One region of the Calothrix sp. CBUCES-K 9914 genome, then DNA from elsewhere that is predicted to be linked to it. Evidence: riboswitches for the same ligand, from Rfam matches in the RefSeq annotation. Region 1 holds a riboswitch; the other holds the start of a gene.
What was found. A riboswitch is a leader RNA that binds a small molecule or an ion and turns the genes downstream of it on or off. The one in region 1 is predicted to bind cobalamin.
Positions count from the first base shown of each region.

Region 2: another riboswitch for cobalamin. It lies ahead of AC2JBO_RS23750 (DUF1636 domain-containing protein); the one in region 1 lies ahead of AC2JBO_RS36925 (energy-coupling factor ABC transporter permease).

Region 1 is NZ_JBXXZH010000266.1:1,761-11,905, forward strand. It holds gene AC2JBO_RS36895 (Fur family transcriptional regulator) at 1-465, shown strand, start outside; gene AC2JBO_RS36900 (FKBP-type peptidyl-prolyl cis-trans isomerase) at 877-1,308, shown strand; gene AC2JBO_RS36905 (ArsR/SmtB family transcription factor) at 1,792-2,115, shown strand; gene AC2JBO_RS36910 (MIP/aquaporin family protein) at 2,290-2,979, shown strand; gene arsC (arsenate reductase, glutathione/glutaredoxin type) at 3,011-3,397, shown strand; gene AC2JBO_RS36920 (hypothetical protein) at 3,646-4,029, opposite strand; cobalamin riboswitch at 4,316-4,469, shown strand; gene AC2JBO_RS36925 (energy-coupling factor ABC transporter permease) at 4,779-5,555, shown strand; gene AC2JBO_RS36930 (energy-coupling factor ABC transporter substrate-binding protein) at 5,588-5,908, shown strand; gene cbiQ (cobalt ECF transporter T component CbiQ) at 5,871-6,668, shown strand; gene AC2JBO_RS36940 (energy-coupling factor ABC transporter ATP-binding protein) at 6,683-7,507, shown strand; gene AC2JBO_RS36945 (phosphatase PAP2 family protein) at 7,616-8,314, opposite strand; gene AC2JBO_RS36950 (polysaccharide deacetylase family protein) at 8,509-9,396, shown strand; partial or broken gene AC2JBO_RS36955 (calcium-binding protein) at 9,435-10,145, opposite strand, start outside.
Region 2 is NZ_JBXXZH010000114.1:4,101-14,245, reverse strand. It holds gene AC2JBO_RS23780 (hypothetical protein) at 1-56, opposite strand, end outside; gene AC2JBO_RS23775 (hypothetical protein) at 213-365, opposite strand; gene AC2JBO_RS23770 (antibiotic biosynthesis monooxygenase family protein) at 502-816, opposite strand; gene AC2JBO_RS23765 (retron system putative HNH endonuclease) at 854-1,501, opposite strand; gene AC2JBO_RS23760 (AAA family ATPase) at 1,498-2,904, opposite strand; gene AC2JBO_RS23755 (variant leucine-rich repeat-containing protein) at 3,506-3,736, opposite strand; gene AC2JBO_RS23750 (DUF1636 domain-containing protein) at 3,922-4,347, opposite strand; cobalamin riboswitch at 4,373-4,522, opposite strand; gene AC2JBO_RS23745 (hypothetical protein) at 4,662-4,847, shown strand; gene AC2JBO_RS23740 (excalibur calcium-binding domain-containing protein) at 5,006-5,701, opposite strand; gene AC2JBO_RS23735 (hypothetical protein) at 6,527-6,904, shown strand; gene AC2JBO_RS23730 (hypothetical protein) at 7,179-7,346, shown strand; gene AC2JBO_RS23725 (two-partner secretion domain-containing protein) at 7,346-9,799, shown strand; partial or broken gene AC2JBO_RS23720 (hypothetical protein) at 9,849-10,097, shown strand.

The DNA.
Region 1 (10,145 bases):
GTAATATTACAGGTGTTTCAAAATCTTCCTAGAGGAAAACATTTAAGTGCAGAGGAGCTATTCACTGTATTAGAGCAGCGTCAAGAAGGAATTAGTCTGTCAACTATATACCGTACTTTGAAGTTGATGACACGGATGGGGATTTTACGAGAATTGGAGTTAGCAGAGGTACACAAGCACTACGAACTCAATACCTCATCACCGAATCACCATCATCACATGGTGTGTGCCCAGTGTAACATGACAATCGAGTTTGAAAATTCCTCGATTCTCAAACAAGCAACAAAACAAGTTGAAAAATCTGGTTTAGAGTTAATCGACTGTCAATTAACGATTTATACGATATGTCCTGAAGCTGTACGCAAAGGATGGCCCGCTGTGGTTTCTACTGACTGGGTATGTTCGCGCGCGCTGCGAGCAGCAGAATTGGATGAGGGAATAGAGTTTTTAAGTACTAATACTTAAGTTAGCCGAAAATACCTGTTGTACATGTGGCACAGGCATCAAAAACCTGTGTCGCGTTATCAGAGTTAAGGACTGAAGTCCTGATTACGGTGAACATCAAAATTAATGATATTTAGGTTTTGCATTATAAAAACATTATAAAAAATTTAATCAAATATTTCTTAATTTTTTATTGATCAGGCGCCACTTGCGATGTATATGATGTAATCTGATTCGAGAGTTAATTTGACCTTGGAATATTAACTTCCCGCAATAGTTAAATCACACAGTTAAATTACCTAAATTACCAAAAAGCAAGCTATGCAATACCCAACCTCAGAGGGATGTCAATTCCTCTATTTAGTTGGTCAGATGGTATGCGAGCCTGTACCTCAAGGTTTACGTGATTAAAAAACTCTAGGAGAAAAATCAATGGGACAAGCAAAAGTCGGTGACACTGTAACAGTTCACTATACAGGTAAATTAACAGACGGTACAGTATTTGACTCTTCTAATGGAGGCGACCCATTAGAGTTTACAATTGGCACAGGACAGTTAATCCCTGGATTCGAGGAAGCAGTTGTAGGAATGAACGCTGGTGACTCCAAAACTACTCAGATTCCTGTAGAACAAGCATATGGTACATACCGTCCTGACATGGTGCTTGAAGTAGACCGTCAGCAAATGCCACCTGAGTTAGAACCTGAAATTGGTCAGCAGCTACAAATTCAGCAACCTACAGGTCAAGTTATACCCGTTGTCATCACTGATATCTCTGACTCTACCATCACTTTAGACGCAAATCATCCTCTCGCTGGCGAAGATTTGGTCTTTGATATACAACTAGTCGGTATTGGCGCCTAATAAACGCCCCGTCTGAGCGTAGCGCCAATAGTAAGGTGGGCACTGCCCACTTTACAACAACTTATTTTTTTGCAAAAAACTGTTGATTTCCCATTCTAACCACACTTTTTCTGGCTGAGTTAAAAATTTAAAGGCTTTCAAATATTTCTTTGTCTTCAAATTAATTTTCTTACTCCACTGCCATTTGATCAATGAATGCCTTATAGAAATATATTTTTCGTCAACTATTAATGTTTTAGACGATATAAAATTAATTCAATTACAAATACTTGTATAAATAGTGATGGACGCAAACAATAGTGAAGCAAAAGGCGTACTGTAAGAAGCAAGATTAGTAAGTAGTGTTAAACTAATTAAGTATGTTGCAACTCAAGGCATTAGTAATAATATTATAACTATATACACTTTCTTCGGCTTATAATTATGCATATCCCAAAAAATAGTTATTTGTATACAAAATAACATTAGCTATTAAAGCAACCAATGTTAACTCCTATTGTCGCTACCCCTGAAAATATCGCTGCTGGCTTTCACGCACTTTCAGACCCGTTACGGATTCGCGTTTTGGAACTTTTGCAACATAAAGAACAGTGCGTATGCGATTTATGTACCGTTCTCGGCGCCACGCAGTCAAAACTATCATTCCATCTCAAAATCCTTAAAGAAGCTGGTCTTGTTAACTCACGTCAGCAAGGACGCTGGATTTATTATAGTATCAATGCACCTCAATTTGCCCATCTAGAATCATATCTTACTCATTTTCGCTCCTGTCGCCATGTAACCGCTTCTTCTTGCACTGAAAGCTGATATATCAACTTTTTTTGATGACTTTTTCTGATTGTATACTTCAACACCTTGACATATCAATTTTTTTTGAAATGATAGAGATATAGATTTGTAGTGGGGGTGGTTGTGGTTAGATACAATATTCTCTTCTGGGATGGTCGTCGGAGCCATTCCCGATGTTTAGAACGGGCAAGGATGCCTATTGCACAAGAATTATCTCAAAGCAGAAGTACTGTAATTGCGGAGGCGATTGGCACATTCGTTTTAGTTTTTGCTGGAACAGGCGCCGTCATAGTAAATGATATAAGTCAAGGGGCAATTACGCATATCGGTATAAGTTTTGTGTTTGGTGCAGTTGTTGCTGCGTTAATTTACTCAGTAGGACATATTAGCGGCGCCCATTTTAATCCTGCTGTGACGTTAGCGTTTTGGACGAGTGGTTATTTTTCGAGGCGACGGGTGTTAGCGTATATAGTCGCACAGTTAATAGGGGCAGTAATGGCTTCTGGTTTGTTGCTAATAAGTTTTGGGAAAGTCGGAAATTTGGGAGCAACTTTACCATTAAATGGAAATTGGTTACAGTCGTTTGTGCTGGAAACGGTTCTAACGTTTATTTTGATGTTTGTGATTTTTGGTTCTGGACTAGATAAACGGGCGCCTTCGGGTTTTGCGGGTTTGGCTATTGGGTTAACAGTTTTTGTGGAAGCTGCATGTATGGGGCCAATAACAGGCGCTAGCATGAACCCCGCGCGTTCTTTTGCTCCTGCGTTAGTAGCAAGTATATGGCAGCACCAGTGGATTTATTGGGTGGCGCCGATTTTAGGGGCACAAATAGCTGTAATTGTATATAGAATACTTTCTAATCAGTTTCAAGACGTTAAATAATTAATCGTGTTTGTTTCTACTTACTAAGCTTATGAAAAAAGTGATGTTTGTCTGTAAGAAAAATTCTCGCCGCTCACAAATGGCAGAAGGGTTTGCGCGTACATTGGGTGCAGGTAAAATAGAAGTATCAAGTTCTGGTTTGGAAGCTAGCCATGTAGACCCCATCTCTGTTGAAGTTATGGCAGAAATAGGAATTGATATTAGTAATCAAACATCAAAAGCATTAAATGAATTTAATCCTCAAGATTACGATGTAGTAATTTCTCTATGTGGATGTGGTGTGAATTTACCAGAAGCTTGGGTAACTAGAGAAATATTTGAAGACTGGCAACTTGATGACCCAGAAGGACACGATATACACAAGTTTCGTACTGTCCGCGACCAAGTAAAGGAACGAGTGCAAAATTTGATAATCTAAATATTACGTCAAAACAGCGCCAGATTGGCGCCGATTTAAAGAGGGTGCGTCACAGCAGTTAGATTTTCGCAATACAAAGAAATTGTTGTAGCTGTGACGCACCCACGTGTTTTACTAACGATAATTAAATATTTGGCAAAGTTACACGGTGGTATAGTAGAAGCCGAAAGTCCCAGTGACGGTTAAGGCACCACATTTAAAGTAAGTCAACCACTACTTAAAATACCTTAATTACATATGCACCAAAATTAATAAACCAAGTTACCTGTACCTGTTAATTGACGTAAAGAATTAATACAATACGGGCAGTCACAGCCAAATAGCTTAATTGCAGCATCACTTTCTTCTTCTGTAAAATTTAACATCGCAACATTTGTATTTGTCGCACCATTAACAACAGTTTGTGATACTACAGGTTTGGCACTTGGACTTCTCTCTGAATCACGAATACAAATAAAATTATGATGACCGTGAGGATTAGTGATACATGTTTTATTTTCTCGTGTATGGATTAATTTCTGCTCTAGACGTGGTTCGGCAGCATGTGCGGGATTAATGACCGATAATGTTGACATTAATGAGGTAAACACTGTCGAACTTGAAAGCAAAATGAGAATGAATTTCTTGTTCATAGCCTTCCTTAAAAAACTAGCCTGAGTGCCTAGGGTATTCGATAACCCGTGTCATGGTCAAGCTCTTAGTTAACACAATACTTGCTCTTGACTAAAATAGGCACCTAAATGTTTCTCAGTTTCTGACATTTTTATTTTTGGTGTAGAGACGTGATTAATCCCTACCATAAGCGGATATCCTTCGGATAACGTGTAAACCTCCAGTTTACACGTCTCTACAACCATATACCTTTTGTAGCGTTTTATGTTGTTTTTCTGATTCATATGTGTTGTTAACAACTATCTATGTTACTGTGATTGAATCGGTTCTAGTGGGGTCAGCCATTAGAGGAAACGGGGAAAGTTCGGTGAAAATCCGGCACTGTCCCGCAGCTGTAATCAAGTAAAAGTTACTTTTTAACCTTGAAAGTCAGAATGCCCGCCGATTTATGTTTGTAATAAATGTTTATAATGCTCATCTACGAGGTATAGGTGAAAATGCAGTATTCTATATTTTTGAGTGACGCTTGCTGTGGTAGTCGGAAGCAAGTTTCTGTAGCAGTCTTGAGCAAATTGTTTAAATCGTCAGAATTACCTATTTGGTAAACCAACTATTTGTCTTTTCACACACCAAAATTGGTAATGATAATCAATTTTAGTGGCATAACTTGAAATAGCAGTATATCATATACTCTTTGGGTGTACTTCTTGAGGATTACTAGCAACTCCGTAATTTACTTTATTCAGCAGAGGTGTAACGAATGTTAAGAATGTTAAGTAATACTTTAATATCACCACGAAAGTGGCGCCTAATCAATTTGAGTTTAATGGCATTTTTGAGCTTTTACTTGGTTGTTGGTTCCGAGGCAAAAGCACACGCAATGCATATTATGGAAGGTTTTTTACCTCCAGAGTGGGCAATATTTTGGTTTGTAGTTGCTTTACCGTTTTTTGTATTAGGTTTACGTAGCATCACACGCATTACCACCGAAAAACCTGAGTTAAAGCTACTTTTGGCTTTATCAGGCGCCTTCACTTTTGTATTATCAGCATTAAAAATACCCTCAGTTACGGGTAGTTGTTCGCATCCAACAGGTACGGGATTAGGCGCCGTACTATTTGGTCCTTTAACAATGTCAGTATTAGGGACATTAGTATTAATATTTCAAGCCTTATTATTAGCACATGGTGGTTTAACGACATTGGGAGCAAATGCGTTTTCAATGGCAATAGTTGGACCAATCGTTGCGTTTTGGATATATCGTTTAATTGTGCCAACTGGTAAACAACGGTTAGCGATATTTGTAGCTTCTGCTCTAGCTGATTTAATTACATATATAGTGACATCTGTACAATTAGCTTTAGCATTTCCTGCGGCAACAGGTGGTTTCATGGCATCATTTATAAAGTTTGCAGGTATTTTTGCAATTACACAAGTACCGTTAGCCATCAGTGAAGGATTGTTAACTGTGTTGGTATGGAACTGGTTGACTAATTATGGGCGCCAAGAATTAGAAATGTTGAATTTAATTAAAGCTGAAGTTTAAGAAAGTGGGTTTTTAAGGAGTTAAAACAAATTATGTCAAACAAAACAAACAATTGGTTATTATTCTTCGCAGTCATTGCATTAGCAGTGGCGCCGTTATTATTTGTTAAGGGGGAGTTTGGGGGGTCTGACGATAAAGCTAAAGAAGCAATAACCGAATTACATCCACAGTACAAACCTTGGTTTCAACCTGTATTTGAGTTACCTAGCTCAGAAGTTGCAAGTTTGTTATTTTCAGTACAAGCAGCAGGTGGTGCAGGTGTTATTGGTTTTGTAATAGGTCTATATAAAGGACGCAGCGAAAGTAAACAAAGAGATGAGAATACAGATAGACACACTCGCATACACAAATAATTTGCGGTGGTTGCCAGTTAAACATAAATTAATATTTGCAACCACGCTTTTTATAATTACTTATTTTTCTCATCCAACTGTACAAATTATCATTGCACTCTGGATGACTATTTCGATAGTTGGATACGCGCGTATTCCGGTAAAAACTTTTTTGCGTCTAATTTACGTTGCTTTGTTATTTTGGTTAACGAGTGTACCTGCTTTAGCTATCAACGTAGTAAATATTATTTCTGAAGCTAGTATACGAGGTGATGCTTTAACAGGTTTTATAATTGGCTCATACTATATATATATAAGCTCTAAAGGAATAATTCAAGTACTGACGATATTAACGCGCGCATTGGCTGCACTTTCATGTTTATATTTTATCATGCTAACGGTTCCTTTCGTTGAATTATTACAAGCTTTACGTAAAATGGGCTTTCCACCGCTTTTGATGGAACTGTTATTATTGATGTACCGCTTTATTTTTGTTTTATTAAACACAGCGAGTACACTGTGGACAGCACAACAAGCAAGGTTTGGATACCGCACTTTTAATTCTGGCATGAAAAGTTTAGCCTTGTTAATTGGACAATTATTTCAACGCACTATTGAAAACTATCGTCAAATCTCATTAAGTATAGAATCGCGCGGTTTTAATGGAGAATTTTGTGTATGGTATCCAGAACGACATAAACCATCCAAACGGTATTTAATCGAAGCAATTTCTGGCTGTACATTCTTAATTATTTTAGAAATATTTATCCGAAATGTTTAAAATATATGGATAAAATGTATGAATACTTACTTCAACTTGAACAAGTCTACTATACATATATAGGGACCAGGAAGAGCGCATTGAACGAACTAACACTAAAAATACCCACAGGTAAAAAGTGCGCGTTGATTGGTCAAAACGGCTGTGGTAAAACAACTTTGTTCTTACTGGCAAATGGTTTATATAAACCAAATAAAGGTTCTATTATTTGGCAAGGAAAGCCAATAGAATATAATCGTAAATCATTAATGCAACTGCGTCAACAAGTTGGTTTAATCTTTCAAGACCCGGAACAACAGCTAGTTGCTTCAACCGTAGAAGAAGATATCTCTTACGGTTTATGTAATTTAGGTTTACCAGAAGTAGAAATTAAAACGCGCGTTTCTCAAGCATTAGAAGAATTTGATTTACTAGAACTAGCACAAACACCCGTCCATCACATGAGTTTAGGTCAAAAAAAGCGAGTTTCCATAGCGGATGTAATGGTGCTACAACCTCAACTGCTTTTACTCGACGAACCCACAGCATATTTAGATAAACTACATTCGCGTAACCTCATGGCAACGCTAAAAAAGATTCATAGTTACGGTACAACAATACTTATGGCATCACATGACCTCGACTTAATATACCGTTGGGCAGACTGGGTATTTGTAATGGACAGAGGAAGACTAATATTAGAAGGAAAACCCAAAGAAGTATTTAACCAGCGTGACATAATAGAAAGTTTAGAACTAGAAGTACCTCTTATACACGATATAGTAAATACTCTAGAACACAACGACGAAACAACATTAGAAAAATTAAAACAGCAAATAGCTAAATACACTCTTGATTAAAAATACCTTAACTTAATCTTCTTTCTTCGCGTCCTTTGCGTACTTTGCGGTTCGTTAAAGAAATAAACCGCAAAGAACACAAAGGTCGCAAAGCGGGAATAATGATACCTAATCTAAATTGCTAACTTTTCTTAATCTTTGTAGTTTTAACATTGTAATACATATAGTCAACCATAAAAATCCCACTCCATAACCTGCAATTATATCAGTAGGCCAGTGAACACCTAAATATAATCGACTAAGACCAATAGCACCAATTAAAAACACAGCAAAAATATAGATAAGCGCGGAAAATCTTGGATAAAAGAAAGCTAATAAATAAGCAAGAAAACCATATAAAACCATTGACCCAAGTGCATGACCACTAGGAAAGCTAAATGAGGTTTCAGTAATTAATTGTTTCCAAAGCTGCGGACGAGTTTTTGAGAAAAACAACTTTAAACATGTATTTAAAATAAACGCACCCAAACACGTTAATAAAAATATCATAAACTCTAATCGATAACGGCGCCACCACAAAACAGCTAAAGTAATAACAACTATAATTATTACCGTTGTTGGGTTGCCGATATGAGTAATAAACAACATTAAATTATCAAGACTAGGATTAGCAAATTGATGCAGCCATAGTAAGATGTTTGTATCAAATGCAAAAGCTTCTTTCTCTAAAACTTCCTCTGCTAATTTAGCAACAATAAATAAAACTAGCAGACAAACACTAATTCCACCTATTCCCAGTGCAGCAATTAAAGTAACCAAACGAGGATGTATAGAGTGTAACCAAAATTGAGAAATTTTTCTAATCATTATTAATATTCTGTTTAACGGTCTTTAAAAAGCAAAATAAAGCAATATTTTATCTTCTACAACACCTGTCTGACATCAGTGTGTCAAACGTATGAATAATTAGTGCCAAATTTCTACAAAGCCGAGTTCCTATATAATCATTAAATTTTAAACTAAATATGTTACTATTACCCTGATAATTTGGGCACAAGTTCATGAAACTTAAAAAGCTGTTTCTTCTACGGCAATTAACACTACTATCAATAATTACAGGTAGCAGTATTTTTACTTACACACTGTTAAGTAGACGACATCAGCTTGAGGCAAGTGGACAAGCTAGTAGTCAAAGCATTAACTTAGCTTCCACACATCCCTTATCTTCGGCGCCTCATGCAACACAACCACAACAACCACAAGCTCCGGTAAATAATATCATATTCAAAGCACCGCAAAACTTTGCTTCTGTAACAGTGCGTGAAGCAAAACTTAAAAAAAGCGAAAAATATATAGCTTTAACTTTTGATGATGGACCGTGGCATGATTCTACAGACAAAATCTTAACAATACTTCGTAAAAATAATATTAAAGCAACGTTTTTCATGATTGGGCAAAACGTTAAAAACTTTCCACAGCAAGGAAAAAACGTCTTGGCAGACGGTCATGTTATTGGCAACCACACGTGGCATCACTGGTACATGCATATGAGTCCACAATTGGCAGCTTCCGAAATCAATAGTACGGCAGATGTGATTGAAAAAACTTTAGGCGTTAAAACTAATTTATTTCGTCCACCCGGAGGAATACTAAACAACGGTTTAGTCGAATATGCCAAAAATCAAAACGATGCGATTATTCTATGGTCTGCTGATTCAGAAGACTACCGTATTCCATCTGTAGCAACATTAATTAAACGGGTTATGAAACAAGCGGCGCCTGGTGGTATAGTACTAATGCACGATGGAGGAGGGAACCGTAGCCATACTGTAACAGCTTTACCACAAATTATTAGTAAGTTGAGGCAGCAAGGTTATAAGTTTGTTACGGTTCCAGAACTGTTGGAATTGCAAAATAAAGATGATGCAGTAGTAGGTGTGAAGAAATAGTGTGTGTTGGGTTACGCAGAGCGTACACCAACCTACGACTAACCTATTTTGACAGAGGTGTTGTCTTTGATGGTTGCTAGTAAGTCACTACCGAAACTAATTAAAGTATCGTTACCGCTTAAACTAGTTGAAAGTAAGTCAGTGGGTTTGAAACTGCTACCAGGTACAATTTGGTCTTTTGCGGAGTATCCGTAAATTGTTACAGAACCTGTACCAGCTTCTAAAATAAATTTATCGGCGCCACTACCTGCATAAACGGTATCATTTCCAGTACCTGCATCAATGATATTGTTTCCTTCACCTGCGTAAATTAAATCATTACCTGCACCAGTGCGAATATCATCATCTCCAGCACCTGTATAGATAATGTTATTACCGCCTATAGCCGTAATAAAATTCTTACCTTCACCTGCGTAAACTAAATTATTACCAGCACCTGCATAGATTTGGTCGTCACCTGCACCAGTGTATATAGTATCATCGCCGGCGCCGGAGAAAATGTTGTTATTACCTTCGCCTGCGTAAATTAAGTCTTTACCAGTACCCGAATAAATCAAGTCATTCCCTGCACCAGTGTACACTAAGTTATCACCTTGATTAGCAAAGATGTAATTATTACCTTCACCTGCGTAGAAGGTATCATTGCCTGCTCCACCGTAGAAAATATCATCTTTACCATCGCCGTAAAAAGTCTGAGGACTCTTAACAGTTGATTTATCAGTTCCTGTCACGGCATTATACATAGTTTT
Region 2 (10,145 bases), on a different contig from region 1:
TTACCGCGCTCTACGGTTTCCTGTTCCCACTCTAAGTAAGCTTGGGATAAGTTCATAAGTAATTCTTCTCTATCTTCATTATCATTCTCTGGGCTTATTCCTATATTATATTAAGCTTCCAAGTGTAAAGTAATGATAAAATCTTGGAACGTTTGGCATTACCTTTTGGCAAAGCTACCACATCTTCAACAGCTTGCTTTTGAGTTAAGCCTTTACCCAAAATTCAAGGGCCAAAGTGTTTCGGGAATACGCTTTAATCTGTCAATAGCAACAACAAGAGTCAAAAGTACCTCTCCCCAAAGATAAATACCGTCTGGCCAAGTTTCGTCTCTATGAGCAGGCAGTTTAGTTAACAGTTCAAGCATTTTTCCACATCAAGTTTCACAGGCGCCTATTCCATGCAAAAATCATTGATATCTTGATTTCATATATAAACTGACTTGAACACTACTAAAATTATCCGTTACATCCGTTGTATCCGTTGCCAGTTATAATCCGTTGCTAATAGTCTGGATTTTTGGTTTTACTTTCTACGAGTTGAAAATGTTCTACAGTGGGGAAGGGGTCGTAGAAGTGGTGTAATATTTTTTTCCACTGTTGGTATTTGGGGGACTCTCGAAAACCAGAAGTGTGTGATTCTAAGGTTTCCCATTTTACAAGTAATAGATATTTACCTTTGACTTCCATACAGCGGTGAAGTTCATGAGATAAATATCCATCACATAGTGATATAATCTTAGATGCTTGTTTGAATGCTGATTCAAACTTATCTTCCATTCCAGTTTTTACTTGCAGCATTACCGCTTCTAGAATCATACATCATATCCCCAACTAAGTTGCACAGGCACCTCTTTTATAGCACAAAATATTGCTGTAATATATAGACAATTACATCACAAAACGGAGTCAGGCGCCCGGTGTTATCAGGTTTTTGAAACCCTTGAATAAGCTGCTGTATTTCTGTATCCTCTAACCCTTCACCTACCTGAAGTGCAGTATCAATAGCTGTTCTACGTAGTCTCCTCAATTTATCTATATCAAGTGCAAGCTTATTTATAGTCGTTTGAGCAGCATCTTGCTTTGTTCCATCCACAGGTGTAATTTGTCCTGACCCAGAATATTTGAAGTAAGTCTCACAGTTAGAGTCTAACGGAGATACCATTAACTCCTCATCATACCAGGCGCCTTTTTTATGTCCACAGTGTACAGGTGTTCGGGGTTTTCTCTCGTCTTCACCTTGACAAGATGCAATCAAGTTTGTGTATTCAAAAGTCAGATTCTTATAAACACTTTTAGGACGAAAGTGTTCAATATGGCAATTAGTACGGATAATTGGACGACTACAGTAAGCACAAATAAATCCTTGTTCTTTGAGCAAAGATTCGTAAACATCGCTTTTAACTGATTTAGTAAACGATTTCCAATCTTTGATTCTACCACCCAGCCTTTGATTCCACTCAGTTAAGCTGCGTGGTTCTTGATTCTTTTGAATATGTTTCATCGATTTAAAATTTCCTTACGTCGGATAAGTACATCAGCACGTACAAATTCGGGGTCATCTTCACCAATTTCACTTGCAAGATTTTGACGCAATTGTTTTGCAGTATCGAGATGACCCTGTTCAATTAATTTGAATAAATCGCTCAAACCGTTTTTAATTTGCTGTGGACGTTCGGAAACATCCATCAAATCTTCCAATATTTGATTACTATCACGACCAAAGGAACTTTCCGGTTGTTCAAGCACAACTCCATCTGGTGTTGCAATAACAACATAGATGTTATCGGGTTTAACGTGACTGACTATTTGTGGGGAATGGGTAGAAACAATAAATTGGCAGTTGGGAAAAGTCCGTGTGAGTCCGGGAATAATTTCACGTTGCCATTTGGGATGCAGATGCAGTTCAATTTCATCTATTAGCACAATACCACTACCTGTAAGTGGGTTGTCTAAATAAGGGTTTGCGGTTGCGAGTCGTCTTGCTAAGTCCCCAACCAAAGCTAACAGACATTTTTCTCCGTCCGAAAGTTGGTTAACGATAAGTTCATTACCATTTTTCTGAACTAGCATTTGTAAAGACGAACGAATCACGCGCAAGTTGCTAAAATCAGGTTGTAACGAAGAAATTGCGTTGCGTGCAGCTTCTAACTGTTGATCTCGGTAGTTAGGTTGGTCACGTCGCAGTTCGTTTTCAAGGTCTTCACGGTTTCTGAACCATTCAAAAAATCCTTTAAAGTCTATTCTTCCTCCAGTTAACGCTTGGTCATATGCATTAACTTGAGCAAATATATTACTATCTTGATTTATTTCGAGCGGCATTTCTAGAACTGCGCGGTTAACAGGGTAAGATACAGCAATAGGTAAATTAACGTTTTCTGTAGATAGCTTTGTAACTAACTCATCTGTATAAGCTTGTAAACTAGGCAACATTTGATTATTACCTTCATCCATCATATCAAGCGCAACAGTTACAGCTTGAATTGCTTTAGTTAAATCACCACGTTTCTGACTTAACGCTTGCAGTTGTTCATCATTAACATCATATAATATAGACTTGATAGCCTCCAAACGTTTCATTCCTGTACTTCTAACATCGCGAACAGAGGAAACACGTTCTTTTTGTAGTGACCAAGTAATTTCGCGCGCGTCATCAACAGATACAGTAATACTACATTCTAATGAGGAGCGCCCCTTCATAATATCCTGTTCATCGAAAAAACGCATTGCTAAAGAATCTTGTAACCTGCCAGTAAACTGCGATAATAAAATAGTCAAACAATCAAGAATACTCGACTTACCTACACCGTTAACACCAATTAGAATCGTTGGCTCATTGGAATTAAAATCAAACGTTAAATCGCTTAAACCACGGAAATTCTGAATTGTCAAGCGCCTGATTTTCATGCTAAGTATATATAACTATATAAAAGATACAAATTTAAACAAACAGTACTGATACCTGTCACTTCTATATTAGAATGTTTTCAAACTTTTGTTGGCACCGTTGGGAAGAATTATATGGTATGCGTTACGGACTATGATGTGAACCAAGGTTCACATTTACATTTATTCACAATTTATTATATAACGTTGGAGGCACATTTCCGACATAAAACCAGTCCGGCGCCGAGGCTCCTTTTTCTGTTAATAAATAAGTTACCCGTATAAAATACGTGTCTGCGGTGACTTACAAGGAAATTATCAAACCAAGTTTTTGTTTAAAATTGCTATAATACGTGAATAAGGTAGGCGCCAGGGTTTATAATTACTTGTTTATATATATCCTCATCTTGCCACAAAGTTTTTAAAACATGTTGAGATGTATTGTAATTGCCAAAAATAGCTTGTTGAATTTTAACGTTTCTTTCACTGGCTAACTTTTCTAAAATAGAAACTGGTGTATTTGGATTGTGAGCAACAGCAATAAGAGTAGATATACTTTTACTATCTAAGAGTTTAACTAATATATCTTTATGTGTCTTGGAATTACTAGCATACGTAAGTTCTAGTTGATATTCACAAGTTTAAATAATGTTTCTTCTTGAGTATTAGGGTTGGCAGCAACGTTCTTTTGTACTTCTGTATCATTATAAGTACTTAATTCTTCTAATAAATCAGAAGGTGCGGCAGGGTTACGTGCAACTATACGCGCGAGTTCAGCACTAATACCAGTCAATTGTCGTAAAATTTGAGGTGAGGTCTTTTCGTTGGCTGCCTGTAGTCGGAAGTCTGACATATGATATTTATATTACGATTTCAGCAATGCCTACACTGAAGTCACTTATTCTAACAGGCATTATATGGCGCCAACAATGGCTATGAAGAGTTTCACAATAATTAAGTTGTAACGAACCATCAGTTGGTGCGTTAAGGCTACAAGTTCTATAATGATGTTGAAATTCCTTATAGCCTTAACGCACCCTACGTACATATTTTCTGTGTGACCTTTTCGTTTGTAATTGGTGTGTGTACTGTAGGAATTTTTGCTAAAATGCCCTTTTTGAGAGGGTGAGGACGTTCTGACCACGGCAAAGAACCCTCTGTATTTAAGTAGTATTTTTCAGCACATTCAAATATACCTTCGGCTTCTGCGGGAGTTAATTCGGGGGGAATATCACCAAAAAGATACGTAGTTTTACTAGGTGATGCAAAGCAAACAACACAAGAACGACTACAAGAACTCATGCACTCGACTGGTTGAATAACGAATTCAGTCTTTAATTGCCAATTTTGAAAGTCCGCTTGCAAGCGCTTGAGGAGCTTTTCGCCACCGCTCTCACCGACACGGTTCCCATTTTCCCACTTGCTGGCACAAGTGGTACAAACAAAGATTGTATGGATGCTCATCTATACCTCGTAGATTGTAGCTTGGGTTGTCTTTTATTTCTCGGCGGGCATTCTGACTAACAAGGAGAAAATTTGCCTTAGTTACAGTTGCGGGACAGCGCCGGACTCACACCGAACTTTCCCCGTTACCTCTAGTGGGTTATACTCACAAAGAACCGAAAGTTAATATAGATAGTAACATAAATACGGTTTGCTTGATAAATTACAGTAATTTCCATCATACAAATTTATCATTGACTCGCGCGTTGATTTAACGATGTAGAGATTGCTGACAATCGTTTTTGCTATAATAGGTAATAAACTTAAACTACAAAATGCTGAAATCAAAAAAATCTAACAACCAATATCGTGGACATAGCATCGAAAAAGTTGGTCACGGAAAAAGGGCAGTATTTCAAACTACTATCAATGAAAAAGAGTGGTCTGCTGTTACAGAAACAGAAGTAAAAAGAGCTATTGACGCTTGGATTGATGAAGGAGAGGAATTAGAAAGTCTTTAAACATCATACCAAACATACCGATGAAAAGAGGTGGTATTATACCATCTTTATTTAATCATGCAACATTTGACAACGACTCGTTGTCAAATTTAACTTATGGAAATCAACCTGTATAAATTTTGCCTAAATACATACCTAAAAAATAGGCAATATTAACTTTAATTTGTCTCACAAGCTATTCCATCGTTATTTCTATCAAGACTGCTTGCCCAAGGATTAACTTTTACATCAATATTGGTAATACCGCGCGCACGCAAATCTGTACAGCTACCAGACTGTTCTAAAATAACTTTACCATCTTGAGTTGGCGCCAGAGTTGTTTTACTAGAAGTATTTTTAGATTGGGCACCGCAATTTAAAGCGCGGAACTGAGATACTAAATTATTAGCTTTTGCTTTATTTTCAGTAATACTTTGTTTTACAGCTTGATAAAACTCAGCTTCAGTAAGCTTTTCAGTCGCTATTGAATTATCTTGAGCAACTGCCAAAGCTGCAACTTTTGTGGTGTATTCTTCATCAACTTTACCACAACCAATCGATGAACTAATTTTAGCCGCTAGCTCGCTACTAGAAGGAATTTGCTTTGCTACTGGCGCCGTTTTTGGAGTTAGTGTAGGTAATGTCTGTGCTGGTACTACTGGTTTAAAAGGTTTTTGAGTCAGTGGAGGTAATGTTTGTGCTGGCACCACTGGTATACTTAGTGTAGGAATTGGCGCCGCTGTTTCTGTAACTCGTGAAGTCGTTGTAGTCGCTTTCGTTTCTATAACCTTAGGAGTTTGGCTCAAATCATGATTAGCTTGAGAGCATCCCACCATTGTAAGCAATCCTAGTTTTAAAATTATTATCTTTTTCATATTGATTTTTATACATACATATACTCGTAAAAACATAATATAGCAGTCCTACATGATTTGTGAAAAATACCTAAATGTAGAGACGCGACATGTCGCGTCTTTACAACGTGGGCACCATTATTCTAAGACACATATCAGTACTGAAGTACTACTTTATTTGGATATGGGATTTTCCGCATTTATAAGTCAAGTCAGATATAGCGTGTAAATCAACTCTAATTCTTTCACAGAAAGGAACTCATTATTTTTCATGCGTTACGTTGTTTGTGTTGTTAGGGGTAGCTCCTTAACACTAAATGCCTATAAATGCACCCTAAGTAATTTATACTTATAAAACAAAAGTATTGTTATAACAACGAAGTGGCGCCTGTAGTTGAAAAATCAGGTTTAAATTCTTGCTGTGCTTATCTTCGAGCTATTATTACCTTTATAAATATCAAATTCATTAAATTTCATCTATAAGTGCCTGTAAGCCTTGATTTTAAAGGATAATTATCTATTTAAATTCAAATTTAGCACGTAAAGTACGGAAGAGCCGACTAAATTTAGCAATTGTAATTCAAAATATACGTTCTTGTACTCGAATTACAGGCGCCTCGAGCCAAGTTGATAACGCGCAAAAATTATCAGTTTATTGAGAATAAAGCTAATTAATTGACAGTAAAAATCTAATCTCACAAAAAAGTATTGTTTCTTATTAAATCAGACTTTTGATTCATGCATAGTACAAGCGTAGCTTTTAAAATGAAAATAGATTTAAGTTTTAATTAAAGCCCTTTGGAATAAGAGTAGGTTGATAAAGCGATGAAATGTGCAAAAATTTTATTGACTACTGCTGTCATAAGTTTAGGCGTAATACCTCAATTTCCTGCAATGGCGGCAAATGGCGAGATTGCTTGTGATTCAATCGTCAGAGACAATGGTTATTCAGTAATTAGCAGGCAAAGTGGTGAACCTGTTTACCGTGATGGACGAGTTGTTAATTATACTTATGTCTATCGTATTCGGAATAATAATGATAGAGATTACAGAAATGATAGAAATGATAGAGATTACAGAAATGATAGAGATTACAGAAATGATAGAGATTACAGAAATGACAGAAATGACAGAGATTATAGAAGAGGTACTCGGTATGGGCGTAATGTTGTAACTTGTGTTTGGAATGCAAGACGTGATTCAGCCAGACTGATTTTACGTTAAACCTACATACGTACTTTTGTACTTAGAATGGTGCCCGAAACGCATACCCTAATATTACAGGCACCTTCAATAATTACATGGAGCATATTTAATGGCGCCGATAACTCCTACATGTATATAGTGTGCCTACTGTGGATAAAGACTTGTACATATCAATCAGTTTGCACCTAAAGTTCAGGCGCCATCCCTCAGAAACTGCTTGCAATTTACAACACATGTTACTGGCCTGCGACCAAGGTTTTATTTAATTGCGCGCGTCCCTTTTGGCAGGAAAATGGAATCTTCGGCGGCGCCTCTTTCAGCGATGAAGGTATTCGGCAGGTTTATTATCCGGGAGCATCCAGTTTTGGCAGGCAGTCAGGCTAATTTTACTGCAATGAATCTGTTAGTAAAAAATGATTTAGGGAATCCTAAGTATAAAGATTTAATGGAGATAGGATAATGAAGGTAGCTTCTGTGTGCTTGGGCTTGGTCAGTGAAATTTTGATAAGTGGAATATTTCTACCAGCGATGGCTCAGGTGATATCGGATGGAACTACCAACACCACTGTCAACCCTAGCGGTAATAATTTTACGATTCTTAATGGCGCACAAAAAGGTAGCAATTTATTCCATAGTTTCAGTAGTTTCTCTGTACCTACAAATGGCTCGGCAACTTTTGATTTAAAAAACACGCCTGATATTACCACCATATTTAGTCGAGTTACGGGCAGAAATGTTTCTAATATTGATGGGTTAATTCAAATTCTCAACAGCAATAATTCTGCAAGTTTATTTTTGCTGAACCCGAACGGGATTGTATTTGGAGCCAACGCCAAGTTAGATATTGGCGGCTCATTTTTGGGGACAACAGCTGATAGTATTAAGTTCGCCGATGGGGTGGAATTTATTGCAGTAAATCCTGTGGCACCATTATTAACTATGAGTGCGCCAATTGGCTTGCAGATGGGACAAAATCCAGGAGCGATTACTGTGCAAGGTTCAGGATACAGCTTAAATATTGCGAGTATACTTTCTCCAATTATTCGCACTCCTAGCCTGACACAACTCGAAGTAGAGTCTGGAAAGACTCTGGCGTTAGTAGGCGGTAATTTAAATTTGAATGGAGCAACCTTGACAGCTGAAACTGGTCACATTGAGTTGGGTAGTTTGGGTAGCTCAGAATTTGTTGATCTGATCTCAAAGACTCAAGGGTATACATTGGGTTACAGAAACGTAAACAGTTTTGGGGATATTCAAGTTACCCAAAAATCTCTAATAGATGTCAGTGGAATGAATGCTGGTTCTGTTCAGGTGCAAGGTAAGCAGATTCAATTTACTGATGGCTCTCTGTTGCTGGCACAAAATCATGGTAATCTTCCTGGTGGCAATTTGCATCTTCAAGCATCTGAAAGCATTAATCTGATCAATGCAGTGAGCGGTGTTCGCAGTGAAACCCGAAGCCAGGGAACTGGTAGCAATATTAGTGTTATTACCCCTAAACTCAATCTCTATGAAGGGGGGATATTAAGTAGTAACACTTATGGAGGATCTAACAGTGGAAATATTCAGGTTAACGCCAAAAACTTAGAAATATCTGGCTTATCGCCTAATAACGCCACTGGCAGTTTTATAAATACCAGTACCTTTGGTTCTGGAAATGCAGGTAACATTTTTGTCCAAGGTGATAGTTTACTTGTATCCTATGGTGGTGGAGTGTCTTCCGTATCGCGGGGTGTTGGTTCTAGTGGTCAAATTGTGGTTCGCAACCTAGATACCACTGTGCAAAGTAGTAATAGCTCTCTCTTCGGAACAAGAATTGCCTCAGTCACTTTTAACGTAGGCAATGCTAAAACCTTAACCATAGATACTGCCAGGTTAAAAGTTATAGATGGAGCCTCGGTGGGCACAAGTTCATATTTTATAGGTCATGCTGGGGATGTAAAGATTAACGCTACGGAATTTGTGGAAGTTACAGGTTACAATCCCTTAACACCCAGTGCTATTAACTCCTCTGCCCTGATTCTTAACCCAGTACTGCAACAGTTATTTGGGTTATCAAAATATAAACTGACTGCTGATGCTGGTACAATTGACCTGACGACACCAAACCTCATCCTCAAGAACAAAGGAACTGTGACCGTTACCAATCAAGGTACTGGTGATGGTGGCAGCTTGAAAATTCATGCCAATACTATCAAATTACAAAATCAAGCTTTCATCGAGGCTAGGACAGAATCCGGTAATGGGGGCAATATAGATTTACAAGTAGTTAACTCTTTACGGTTGCGCGATAATAGCCAAATTACTTCCACTGCAAGCGGTAACGGTGACGGAGGGAATGTTAACATGGGAGCACCAATCATTATTGGTTTAGAGAATAGCGATATTATTGCCAATGCTGTGCAAGGAAAAGGAGGCAATATTGCCATTAACACTCAAGGCATTATTGGTCTGGAATTCCACAACACCCTCACTCCTAGGGAAGACTTGACCAACGATATTACAGCCAGTTCCCAATTCAATGTTAGCGGCACAGTGTATATTAATAATGTCGGTGTTGATCCTAATTCTGGCTTAGTTGAATTACCTGCAAATGTAACTGACTTATCACAACAAATAACTACAGGTTGTTCAAAGACGACGGATAGTAGTTTTATCACTACGGGACGCGGTGGTATACCTCAAAACCCCAATCAAGATGTGAGGAGCGATCGCACTTGGTCTGATGTCCGCAATCTCAGCGCATATCGCCATAATCATCAAGCTACAGCCCAAATCCCCACACAGGCGGAAACTCTGGTGCAAGCAACTTCTTGGCGGCGTAATACCCAGGGAAAAATTGAGTTAGTTGCTGATAAATCTCCTACTCAGGTGCAAACATCTTTAACCTGTGCTGCTGTTTACCAGGATTAATATTACCAAACAAAACCTTTAAAATGTTAAAAATAACCGTGAAAGAGCCAGAGTTAAAGAATATGGTCGTACAGAAAGACGACATAGCAGCTTTTATATTGGCTTATACGGTGAGCCACTTGCGGTGGACGGGTTCCCCGGCATAAGCAAAGTGGCGAACCCGAAGGGTCAAATATGGGTCGATTTTAAACAACCTTGTATTGAATTAGTCAAAGAATTAATGAAATTAAATCCTAATAAGCGTAAGTATTATCAACAAGGTATAAGAGCTATGAAGCTTATTGAATCTATGTTGTAGGCGCCTTTGTCACCCCTTCAGGTCATTTACATAAACCTGAAAATCAAT